One region of the Paenibacillus sp. 01L418 genome, then DNA from elsewhere that is predicted to be linked to it. Evidence: riboswitches for the same ligand, from Rfam matches in the RefSeq annotation. Region 1 holds a riboswitch; the other holds the start of a gene.

Region 1 (8,563 bases):
TACTCGTTGTTCAGTTTTCAAAGAGCAATCTTTTCTCTCTCGTCGACCGTGTATCTCGTTGGCGACCTAGATAATATATCATAGGCGTATATAGCATTGCAAGTGTTTTTTTTATTATTTACGAAAAAGTTTTCAACACTCCTATTTGCCTTCTAATTGCGCAATCGTTGCTTCGCTTCCTCCTCACCTATATTGAAGAAAGACATAAAAAAACGAGCTCTGCGATTTCCGCAAGCTCGTATAACTTCTAATATGTTTTTGTAACTGTATATTGAGCTGCATCCTTGATAAGCTCATACTTTTTCTTGCCCTTCTTTAGACCCGCATCAACTGTCGTATCAATCGTAACCCATTTCCCATCCAAGTACACTTCGTTCCAAGCATGATAAACATCCACATAAGTAGATTGTCCCATCAAGAGCTTCGTAGGGATATCCACGCTCCGCAGCATTGCCGCAAACAATGAAGCGTATCCGTAGCAGATATCCTTTCTCGATTTAAATGTGCGATCAATATTGGGGAGGTAATCAACTGACAGATTAGCAGCTAATTGATTATCATAACTTACATTCGTAATAATATACTCGTAGATTGCCTTTACTTTCTCCATATCCGTTTTTTTATTGCTCGCTAATTCTTTTGCCTTGACGATGGCGCTGCTCGCATTCGACCAGTCAATGTTCTGGATGGAATTCAAGTACAAAACCTTGTTGTCTTTCAAATCAAGCGTCACCGTTTCTTTCTTCGCCAGTTTGTATTTGTTGCCTGTTGTATTCTCTAGAACAGATATCGTATATTCGCCATTGCCAAGCTGCAATGGAAACTTCTCAGCTGTTTTTCCGCCGGTTAGATTATATGTATAGTTTGATGCGCCTTTTGCGATCATAAGCTTCGTTTTCACTTTAGTGTTCACTGCATATTGTACGGAGACAACACCTTTATCTAAATTCCCCGTATTGAGCCAATCAGAAGAGTCCGCTTCATTTGCCTGAACGACCGTTACATGGATGGATGCAAAAAGAACAAAAGCTGCGATGACTAACATAAATTTACGCATGAATATACTCCCTTCGGTAGCTGGCTGCCATCTTACGGAAGGCCCTTTAGCTTTGCGTCCCTACCTTTCGATAGGTTTGCCATTATCGTGTGAAGCGCTATGTGATGAATTTCCCTATAAAAACAAAAAAAGCCTGTTCATTCGGTAGCTGGCTGCCATCATACGGAAGGCCCTTTAGCTTTGCGTCCCTACCTTTCGATAGGTTTGCCGTTATCGTGTAGCGCTTTATTAGTTCTATTCTACCATATGAATCTAGCAAATCAATAGATTGTACTACAATATCAATCATAATTTGAATGTTTTTAAGGATTGTTGTTGCAAATTCTCGATATTAGAAAAAAAGAACCGTTGGCTGCTAAAAGCCAAACGGTTCCTTGTTTCTTTCTTATTCAGCAGAACGCTGATCTCTCATATGAGGGAACAACAGTACATCACGAATAGATGGAGCATCTGTTAGAAGCATGATCAATCGGTCGATACCGATTCCTAGTCCGCCTGTTGGCGGCATGCCGTATTCCAGAGCGCGGATAAAGTCTTCATCCATCTCATGCGCCTCGTCATTTCCATGCTCACGCTCAACAAGCTGCGACTCGAAACGCTCACGCTGATCAATCGGATCGTTAAGCTCCGTAAATGCATTAGCATGCTCACGTGCTACGATGAATAGCTCAAAACGATCGGTGAAGCGTGGATCTGCTTCGCTCTTCTTAGCAAGCGGCGAAATAGCAACCGGATGTCCTGTAACAAAGGTTGGCTGAATAAGCGTGTGCTCACCGAACTGTTCAAAGAAAGCGTTGAGAATATGACCAAACGTCATATGCGGATCAACGGCAACTTTGTGTTCTTTCGCCAAACGATGGGCTTCCTCGTCGCTCATTTCCACGCCGAAATCTACGCCAGTCGTTTCTTTGACAAGCTCAACCATGCTGACACGGCGCCACTGAGGTGTCAAATCAATTTCTTGGCCTTGATAAGTGATTTTCGTTGTTCCAAGAACCTCTTGCGCAATATGTGCGATGACATTCTCTGTCAATGCCATAATATCCTTGTAATCCGCATAAGCCTCGTAAAGCTCAATCATTGTAAACTCTGGATTGTGGCGAGTCGAAATCCCCTCATTCCGGTATACACGGCCGATCTCATATACTTTCTCCAATCCGCCTACAATCAGTCGCTTCAAATGAAGCTCGATTGCAATACGCATGTAGAGCTGCATGTCCAGCGCATTATGATGCGTTTCGAAAGGGCGTGCTGCAGCACCGCCTGCAATGGAATGCAGCGTTGGTGTTTCTACTTCTAAATACCCGCGGGAATCTAGGTAGCGACGCATGGATTGAATGATTTTGGAACGAGTAATAAAGGTTTGTTGGACGTCGGGATTCACGATAAGGTCAACATAACGCTGACGATAACGAAGCTCTACGTCTTTCAAGCCATGATATTTATCAGGCAATGGAAGAAGCGACTTTGTCAAAACTTCAATATCACGCGCTTTGACAGAGACTTCGCCTGTATTCGTTTTGAATACAACGCCTACTACGCCAATGATGTCACCGATATCCAGCAAGTCAAAAGCTGCAAACTTATGCTCTTCAACGGAATCTTTACGAACATAAATTTGAACCTTGCCGCTCAAATCTTGAATCGTAGCAAAACCCGCTTTGCCCATGCCGCGTTTCTGCATAATACGGCCAGCAATACGCACTTCAACCGCTTTTTCTTCTATTTCTTCTTTGCTGAGCCCTTCATAGGCTTGTACAATATCTTTGGCGTTATGAGTGCGTTCGAACTTTCGGCCGAATGGATCCACACCTAACCCTCTAAGCTCGTCCAATTTGTTTCTGCGAATTTGCAAGAGCTCACTTAGCTCCTGCTGTTCATTGTTTTCTTGTTCCACTTCTTTCATCTCCTTGATCATTCGGCAAAAGCAAGCAGCTGTCACCGGATTCATGCAGCAAAATCTCGTTTCGCAATAAAATATAAGCAATGTATAGACCTGTAATATACGTTCTTATATTTTAAACGTTCAAAAAGCTTCCTACAAGGAAGCTTTTTGAACCGCTCATAGCAAACATTATTTTTTGATATCGAGAATTTTGTATTGAATAATGCCGACTGGTACGCTAACTTCGACAACGGTGCCTTTTTTCTTGCCTAAAATCGCTTTACCAACCGGGCTTTCATTTGAAATCTTGTTTTGCAAAGGATCGGCTTCCGCTGTACCAACAATGGAATAATCCATTGTGTCGCCATACTCCATATCCTCAACCGTTACGATCGAACCGATGCTCACGGTATCAATATCAATATCGTCATTATTTATAATACGCGCATTGCGCAACATTTTCTCAAGGGTAAGAACGCGGCCTTCGATAAATGCTTGCTCATTCTTCGCATCTTCATATTCCGAGTTTTCGCTTATATCACCATAGCCAATTGCTACTTTAATACGTTCAGCTACTTCACGACGCTTGACCGACTTTAGGTTCTCTAATTCATCTTCGAGCTTTCGCAGCCCTTCTTGAGTCAGAATGATTTGCTTATCGTTCATCTTTCCGATTCTCCTGTCATGTGACTAATTTTTCATACCTTGTATGAATTCACTGTTACCTAATATATTACGCTTCTTATTCCTCATACCAACTGTTGTTTGAAGCGCTCTTGATGTCTTCGTTAGATTATATTGCACGATTATATTGCAAAGTTACCCTGAATGTCAATCAAAGCCAGACGACCCATTGAAACCGTTTCATTTCTGAAATGTAGAGCAGAAGCCGCATGATAGCGGCTTTTGTCGAATGGTGTCGGCTCGCTCCCGTTACGGGGTAAATCGCATAACCGATCTATTTGTATTTTAGTAAGCGTCTACTTCTGCAGAACCCGCTTCATTGCTGAAACAGCACTGACAGCTTGGAATTCTTCGTCCTCTCCAAGCGAGTGGACGTAGTTTTCCAAAATCGCTACCATCGGATCACAGCCGGTATGTTCGAGCAGCCTTTTTGCATCCTCTGGTGAGAAAACGTCGCCATTCCCAATTACGGGAATCGATACCGCTACTTTGACATCCTTTATAATGTCCCAATTAGCCTTACCCGTATACTACCATGCAAAATGGCCTTGTCGCTTACCATCTCCGCACATACAAGACCCGTTCCAAACTCCTTGGCAATTAATCAAAGGCAGAATAGCACACGCTTGCCATCGGCGCTAGCACCACTCTGTTCTTCATTTCGATGCCACCGATTTTCAGCATGTCACTCCTTCCTCCTCTTCTAATTGCTTATGGTTCATGTCTTGTGTACCAGACAGCACTATTCACGGTTATCAGACATTAATTCCTCATAGCTGATTCCGAGCGTCTTAGCGATATGATTTAATAACTTCGTATCCGTCTTTCTTGTTCCTCGCTCCAATGAGCCAAGAACGGCCACCGATACGCCAAGCTCCTTGGCCAGCTCCTGCTGAGTATAGCCCTTCAGCTTTCGAAAGGCTCTGACGCGCTGCGCCAATTGATTGTTTTCCATAACGTAATGCCTTCCTTTCCATCCAGAAGCGCTGCTTCAGATACTGCGCTTACCTCGGACTGCAGCCGATGTGTTTGATCCAAAACATCATGCAGCGGAACGAGAACGAACGACCGCTCCATCATACGCGGATGCGGCAAAGTTAATTCCTCTTGATCCATTCTGACATTATCGTATAGGAGCAGATCAAGGTCAATGGTTCTCGGTCCCCAACGAATTTGTCGAACTCTACCGAGCTGCTGCTCGTACTCCAAAAGCTGACGCAAAAGCATTAATGGAGATAGTGTCGTTCGTACAGCTAATGCCATATTGATAAAGGGCGGTTGCTCTGTGTAGCCTACCGGATCAGTCTCATACATACCCGACACTTTGCTTACCACGATGTTCGGGTGCGCATCGATGAGGCTAATCGCTTCCAGCAGCAGTTGCTCACGGTTTCCCATGTTAGATCCTAAAGCAATATATGCCTCTGCCTGTGCGCCATCAAGCGGGAATTGTTCGTCCATCATTGTCCCGCTTTCTTCGCAGTTCTACCGTTACTCCGTCAAAATGGATATCAAACGGCGGGTTAGGCTTCGTTACTCGAACCGTCACTTCATTTACCATAGTATAAACTTCCAGTACTTGCGATGCAATGTGACCTGTTAAAGCTTCGATAAGCTTAAACGGAGGGCCCTCTACAATCGTTTTCGTGAGAGCGTGGATTTCTGCATAATTCACCGTACTGTTCAAATCATCGGTTAACGCCGCTTGCTCCAAATCCATATTGAGCTCAACATCCACATGATATTTCTGGCCTAGCTTGTTTTCTTCAGGAAATACGCCGTGGTAGCCGTAAAACCTCATCCCTTTGATCATCATTTTATCCATTATAGTCACTCTCCTAACGATGTACCTTATTTAAAATAAGAAACGGCATTCAACAACACAATTAATGTCGATATAAAATGGCGTCCGTCATAAGTGCAGTACGCTTAATTGCACGCACATCATGCACACGTACGATTTGGCAGCCGTGCGCAATGCCAAGAGCAACCGTCGCAGCCGTTCCCTCAACAAGCTCATCAACAGGCAGATTCAGCGTCTGCTTAATGAATCGTTTACGCGAGGTACCAAGCAGCACCGGATATCCAAGTGCATGCAGCTCGGATAGACGGCCAAGCAGCTCCAGATTATCCTCATAGGTTTTGGCAAAACCAATACCCGGATCTAGCCAGATTTGATCTTCAGCGATGCCCGCCGTTCGCGCAATGCTTACACTGCCCTGCAAATCTGCAAGTACATCGGGAACAAAATCATTATAGTCTCTCGCATGGCGGTTATGATTGATGATGACAGGACAAGCATATTCAGCTGCAACTGCGGCCATATTAGGGTCGCCCTTAAGCCCCCAAATGTCATTAATAATATGAGCACCCGCCTCTAACGCATGCCGTGCAGTCTCAGCTTTGTATGTATCGATGGATAAAGGAATGTGCGGCAGCGCCTTACGCAAAACCTGAATAACAGGAAGGATACGCCGCAGCTCTTCCTCCACTCCCACCGGCTCAAATCCTGGACGTGTCGATTCACCGCCAATATCAATAATATCAGCGCCTTCCTCCACCATCGCTTTCGCACGGGCAAGAGCCGCATCCACACTCGTGTAGCTCCCGCCGTCCGAGAAAGAATCAGGTGTCGCATTCAAAATGCCCATAATTAACGTACGCCCGCCTAACTCCAGCCTCGTTCCGCTGCCAAACACATATGTTCTTTTATAGAAATTTGGTTGTTGATCCATTGTTAGACCGCCATCCTTCTTCTTAATGTTACATGATTATAGAGCTTAGATAGCTCCAGCATCACCGTCAATTGTCGTCTGTCGGTAAAGAGTAAGCAATTGCTTTGTAATAGAACCTGCTTGACCGTTGCCGATAACTCTACTCACCCCGCCAGCTTCTGATAACAGAGTAACGGGAACGAGCTCCTGAATGGAATTGGTAAGCCAAATCTCATCGGCCGTTTGCAGCTTCTCCAAGCTATAAAGGCCCTCTTCGGTTTCATACCCTGCACTGCCAGCCAGCTCCAGAACTCGCTTGCGTGTAATGCCCGGCAATATGCCGGTGGCCAGTTCAGGCGTATATACAACATTGTCCTTAGCAAAAAACAAGTTGCTCACGATTCCCTCCGCCAACCATCCTTCTCGGCTGAGCATAAGACCCTCGGCCCCAGGCGCAGCACCACTGGCAAGCAGCTCTCGCTTAGCAATAATATTGTTCATATAATGGAGAGACTTAAAGCGAACCTCGCCCTCAGGCGTATTCCTCCTTGTCTGCAAAAGCCGCAGCTCCCGTCCGCGCATATGAACCGCATCATTAACCGGCGGCAAAGCCTTTACAAGCATTAACACATTCGGCTGTTCATAATCTCCTGTCGGCAACCCTAGCTCAGCTTCGCCTGCACTGACGGTTAGTCTTATATAGCCATCTTTTAATTCATTCGCCACAAGAAGCTCGTTAACGGAGCTGCTCAGCTCCTCCATATTAGGCGTGTACTGAATTCCTAGCTGATCACAGCCTGAGCATAACCGCTTCATATGCCTATCTAGTAAGTAAGGCTTCCCCTCATACGTGCGGAAAGTCTCGAACAAACCTATACCGTACAAAAAGCCGTGATCATAAACTGAGATCACGGCTTCGCTCGCATCCATTACGGAGCCGTTCAGTTCGACCTTCATCGCACTGCGCCCGTCCGATTTTGCAAGAAATTACGAAGCATCGTCAAGCCATGCTCCGTTATAATGGACTCAGGGTGAAATTGCACCCCTTCAATTGCATATTCCTTATGACGCAAACCCATAATTTCTCCTTCATCGGTTTCCGCTGTTATTTCCAAGCAATCAGGCAGCGTTTCACGGCGTACGATAAGAGAATGATAGCGAGTAGCGGTAAAAGGTGATGGCAAACCTTCAAACACGGACTTTCCTTGATGATAAATGGCAGACGTTTTGCCGTGCATCAGCTTCTCCGCACGTACCACTTCCCCGCCAAATGCTTGTCCGATCGATTGATGACCAAGACATACGCCAAAAATCGGGATTTTACCTTTAAAATGCTCGATTAGAGATAAACTAATGCCCGCTTCATTCGGTGAACACGGACCTGGTGATATTAAAATATGATCGGGCGCTAATGCTTCGATTCCGGCTAAATCTATTTCGTCGTTTCTTTTTACCGTAATATCTTCCCCAAGCTCACCCAAATACTGCACTAAATTGTACGTAAAGGAATCATAATTATCGATGACAAGAATCATGTTAAGGCTCCCCCTTTTTCCGTTTCCGCTGCCAAATCGACTGCTGCAAACCGTTCGCTGTACTGAATGGCCTTCCATAATGCCTTCGCCTTGTTTAGCGATTCTTTATATTCCCGCTCCGGCTCAGAATCAATAACGATGCCTGCTCCCGCTTGAATATGAACAACGCCTTCCTGAAGCACCATTGTTCTAATAATAATATTAAATTCCATATCTCCGCTGTAGTCAATCCATCCAAGCGAGCCCGTATACGGTCCTCTGCGTGTCGGTTCAAGCTCTTCTATGATTTCCATTGTGCGAATTTTTGGAGCACCTGTAATCGTTCCTCCGGGGAAGGTAGCCGATATAACATCGTAAGCATCTTTGCCGTTTGCAAGCTGTCCTACTACCTGAGAAACAAGATGCATAACATGCGAATATTGTTCAATAACCATAAACTCTTCGACCTTAACCGTACCATAGGTTGAAATCCGCCCAAGATCGTTCCGCTCCAAGTCAACGAGCATAATATGCTCCGCCCGCTCCTTCTCATTCGTGAGAAGTTCGTCAGCCAGGCGCCGATCCTCTTCCTCTGTCCGCCCGCGTCTACGCGTTCCAGCTATCGGTCTTGTGATCAGCTTGTTATCGTTGAGCTCAACGAGAAGTTCAGGGGATGCAGATACAATCTGAAAATCAGGACAACGCAGAA
Region 2 (3,405 bases), on a different contig from region 1:
GCTGGTCACTACTTTCCCCATCAATGCGGAATTTGTTGTCGTGGATACAACAGGTTTGTCGGAGGATTTCCGGGCGAGAGTGAGGGAGGTTGCAAAGGAAAATAACTACAACCTTGAAGTCGTGCTGTTTGATTACAAGAAGCGGGATGATTATTATTCATCGGAGCGTTCGAAGAAACTGATAACGAGCCACATTAATCGTTTGCGCAAGGACGTGCTTGGTTCGCTCTCGAGGGAGAAATATAGCAAAGTTCATAAGGTGCGGGCTAAAGATTTTTATTCCCCTATGGATAAGGTTGCGAATCCGGATTATAAGATTATAATCGAGGATGCTGCTGAGTATTTGGACGTTTTTTTACCGCTGGACCAGAAGACGATTATCGTCGGTGACGTTCACGAATGTGTGGATGAGCTGAAGGCTTTGCTCGTTAGCCATGGGTTTCAACTAGAGGGCAATGTATTGGTTGAGACAGGAAAGGTCAGCGGTACAAAAGTATTGCTCGTTGGAGATTGGATCGATAAGGGAAGCCGCACTAAGGAAATCATTGATTTCCTATATACGAATCAGGATAAGTTTTTGTTTGTGCTTGGCAATCATGAAAACTTCGTCCATAAATATATGCGTGGTGAAATCAAAGGTGTGGAAGAGGAGCTGCTGCATGCCTACTTCGATTCGACTGAGGTGCTGAGAGGCGATGCTGAGCTGCTTCAGAAGTTTAATCATCTCGTATCGCTGTCGAAGCCTTTCTACAGAATGGTAGGAAAATCAGGACCATCCTATTATGTGACTCACGCGCCATGCGAGAACAAATATATTGGCAAGCTGGATGTGAATTCGATCCGTCATCAGCGCAATTTTAGACTCGACCGATCGGCGCCGATTGAAGCACAGCTTGCGTTTCTGAAGCGGGATGCAGCAGGAAACCAGCCGTATCATGTTTTTGGACATGTGGCTGCTAAACAAACATTTCGGATCAGAAATAAAATCCATTTGGATTCAGGCGCAGTTCACGGCAATCTGCTAACCTCGGTTTCTCTGTCGGTGAAGCCGACTTTCAAATCACAGAAATCGGCAATAGCCGGCATGGAAGGCGAGCTTCCTGCTCTCTTCAAAGAGGAACGCAAAGTATCGCTGCAGGAGCTGGATGATGATGAAGCCCGCAGATTGCAGTATTGCTCGCGCAATAAAATTAACTTTATTTCAGGAACCATGTCTCCTGCAGATAAGGATGAAGCGGCGGGTGAGCTGGAATCGCTGAGGAAAGGGCTGAACTATTTTATGGAGCGCGGTGTTAAAGAGGTCGTGCTGCAGCCCAAATATATGGGATCACGCTGCAATGTTTATTTGCATGCAGATATCGAGCAATGTTTTGCAGTGAGCCGCAATGGGTACAAAATAAATAAGGTTGACCTAACCGCTGTTTATGAGCGACTGCTGCAAAGATTCGGAAGCTACATGAAGGAAAACGATATATCGATGCTTCTGCTGGATGGCGAGCTTTTGCCATGGGAGGCGCTGGGAGAAGGTCTCATCGAAAAGCAGTTTAAGCCAATTGAGAAGGGGCTTGAGACAGAGCTTGCATTCCTGAAGGCGAATGGATTCGAGGAAGCGTTCGGAAAGCTTGCGCATGATTTCAAGGAAAGTGGTTTTGAAAAGGATCAGTTTCACCTTAGCAAAGGGGCTATTAATGAGAAATATGGCCTAGCCGTCTACCAAAACTTTAAACATGTTCATTCTATTCTTGAGAAAAACAGGCCAATTGATGAGCATATCAAAGCATATGAAACGTATAAGAGGCAGCTGGAGCTGTATGCCGAGGCTGGGGAGCTTGAATACAAGCCATTTTCGCTGCTCAAAATCGTATACGTAGACGGAAGCGAGCAGCTGCCAGCGTGGAAAACCTCGGAGATGTATCGTTTCCTCTCTGACGATCCATTCATCACGCTTGTTCTGTCTGATGCGGAGAGCTATGAGCTTGCAGAAAAATATTTCTACACGCTTACGGTAGACAATCATATGGAAGGTGTCGTGATTAAGCCGGAGATGCCTCAGCCGTACACGGTTCCCTATATGAAAGTGCGCAATAAGGAATACATGTCTATTATTTACGGTTATGATTATAGATTTCCGCACAAGTACAATAAGCTCATCAAGCAAAAAAATATTACGCAAAAGCTTCGTACATCATTTAACGAGTACCGGCTAGGACAGCATATGCTGGCGATTCCTTTTGCTGAAATTGCTCCAGAAAACGATGGATATCAAGCGGCTGTTGCGAATCTTTTGTTTGAGGTTGCCAAAGAGAAGGAAATAGATCCTAGATTGTAAATCATCAATATACCAAACCTCCCAAAATGGGAGGTTTTTCTACATCATTCGACCTATTATGAAATTGGTTATGGTATATATCGGAATAATATGGAATACTGGTATATGTAAAAAGTCCTAGTAAAAAGCAAAGTTGTCGAAAGACAATGACGCAAAGCCAACAGGCCTAAAGGAAATTTCCAAAGGTGGCTGGGTTGCCAAAAGGATGAGTGATAACATACCTATATCCTCTCCTTAAAAACTTCAGGTTACCGCCTACGTTATGAATAAGAGGGGATATTTAGCAATGAAACAAATGATTAAACGTTTTAATGGCAATGTTAATGTTGGTAGTTTTAATATTGTTCAAAAGTTAGCTAATTTAGGCTACTGGGAGTTTGACCATATTCGCAGAGAAGCATCCTGGTCGAATCAAATGTTCGAAATATATGGTATGAAATCTGATTTCTCGATGACGATTGAACAATTTTTTGAGTTCGTGCATCCCGAAGATCGTGAGCGCGTTAATGAGCAGTTCCACCTTGCAATTGAATCAAAAAAGGAAAGCGTTTCCGAGTACAGAATCGTTCGTCAGGGCGGTGAAGTTAGACATGTGGTGGAAAACATTACGTTCATACGGAATGCCGAAAACGAGATATTGTTGACGATAGGCATGATTCAGGATGTTACGGAAAATAAAAAAATACAGCATCGCCTCACACTAGAAGAGCAGCTTTATAAATCGATATTTGAAAACAATCCTGATGCTGTCTTTTCTTTAGACGCACAAGGGCGTTTTTTGTCATGCAATTCAGTGCTTGAGCAACTTTTTGGATATACGAAAGAGGAAATTATTAATGATAGTTTTCATAAATTTGTAGATGCCGCAGCGCTGGATAAAACGATTCAATATTTTGAGCAAACGGTCAAGACGCTGAATCCTCAAAACTATGATACGACAGGCATTACGAGAACAGGGCAAACGGTCGAATTTAATGTGACCAATATTCCAATCATTATTAATAAAAAGCTTATCGGTGTCTACGGCATTGCCAAGGATATTACGCAGCAAAAAATGATTGAGCAGTCGTTGACTG

What was found. A riboswitch is a leader RNA that binds a small molecule or an ion and turns the genes downstream of it on or off. The one in region 1 is predicted to bind cyclic di-GMP.
Region 2: linked by a shared signal. The riboswitch ahead of AC1DSE_RS21830 (EAL domain-containing protein) and the one ahead of AC1DSE_RS22865 (transglutaminase-like domain-containing protein) in region 1 are both predicted to bind cyclic di-GMP.

The regions. Positions count from the first base shown of each region.
Region 1 covers NZ_JBFTSN010000238.1:1,148-9,710, reverse strand. The annotation lists gene AC1DSE_RS22865 (transglutaminase-like domain-containing protein) at 248-1,057, opposite strand; cyclic di-GMP riboswitch class I at 1,070-1,148, opposite strand; cyclic di-GMP riboswitch class I at 1,198-1,276, opposite strand; gene lysS (lysine--tRNA ligase) at 1,443-2,963, opposite strand; gene greA (transcription elongation factor GreA) at 3,132-3,608, opposite strand; partial or broken gene AC1DSE_RS22850 (tRNA-dihydrouridine synthase) at 4,028-4,310, opposite strand; gene AC1DSE_RS22845 (helix-turn-helix domain-containing protein) at 4,369-4,581, opposite strand; gene folK (2-amino-4-hydroxy-6-hydroxymethyldihydropteridine diphosphokinase) at 4,533-5,090, opposite strand; gene folB (dihydroneopterin aldolase) at 5,065-5,451, opposite strand; gene folP (dihydropteroate synthase) at 5,513-6,361, opposite strand; gene pabC (aminodeoxychorismate lyase) at 6,407-7,297, opposite strand; gene pabA (aminodeoxychorismate/anthranilate synthase component II) at 7,294-7,875, opposite strand; gene AC1DSE_RS22815 (anthranilate synthase component I family protein) at 7,872-8,563, opposite strand, start outside.
Region 2 covers NZ_JBFTSN010000218.1:2,041-5,445, reverse strand. The annotation lists gene AC1DSE_RS21835 (metallophosphoesterase) at 1-2,329, shown strand, start outside; cyclic di-GMP riboswitch class I at 2,446-2,531, shown strand; partial or broken gene AC1DSE_RS21830 (EAL domain-containing protein) at 2,616-3,405, shown strand, end outside.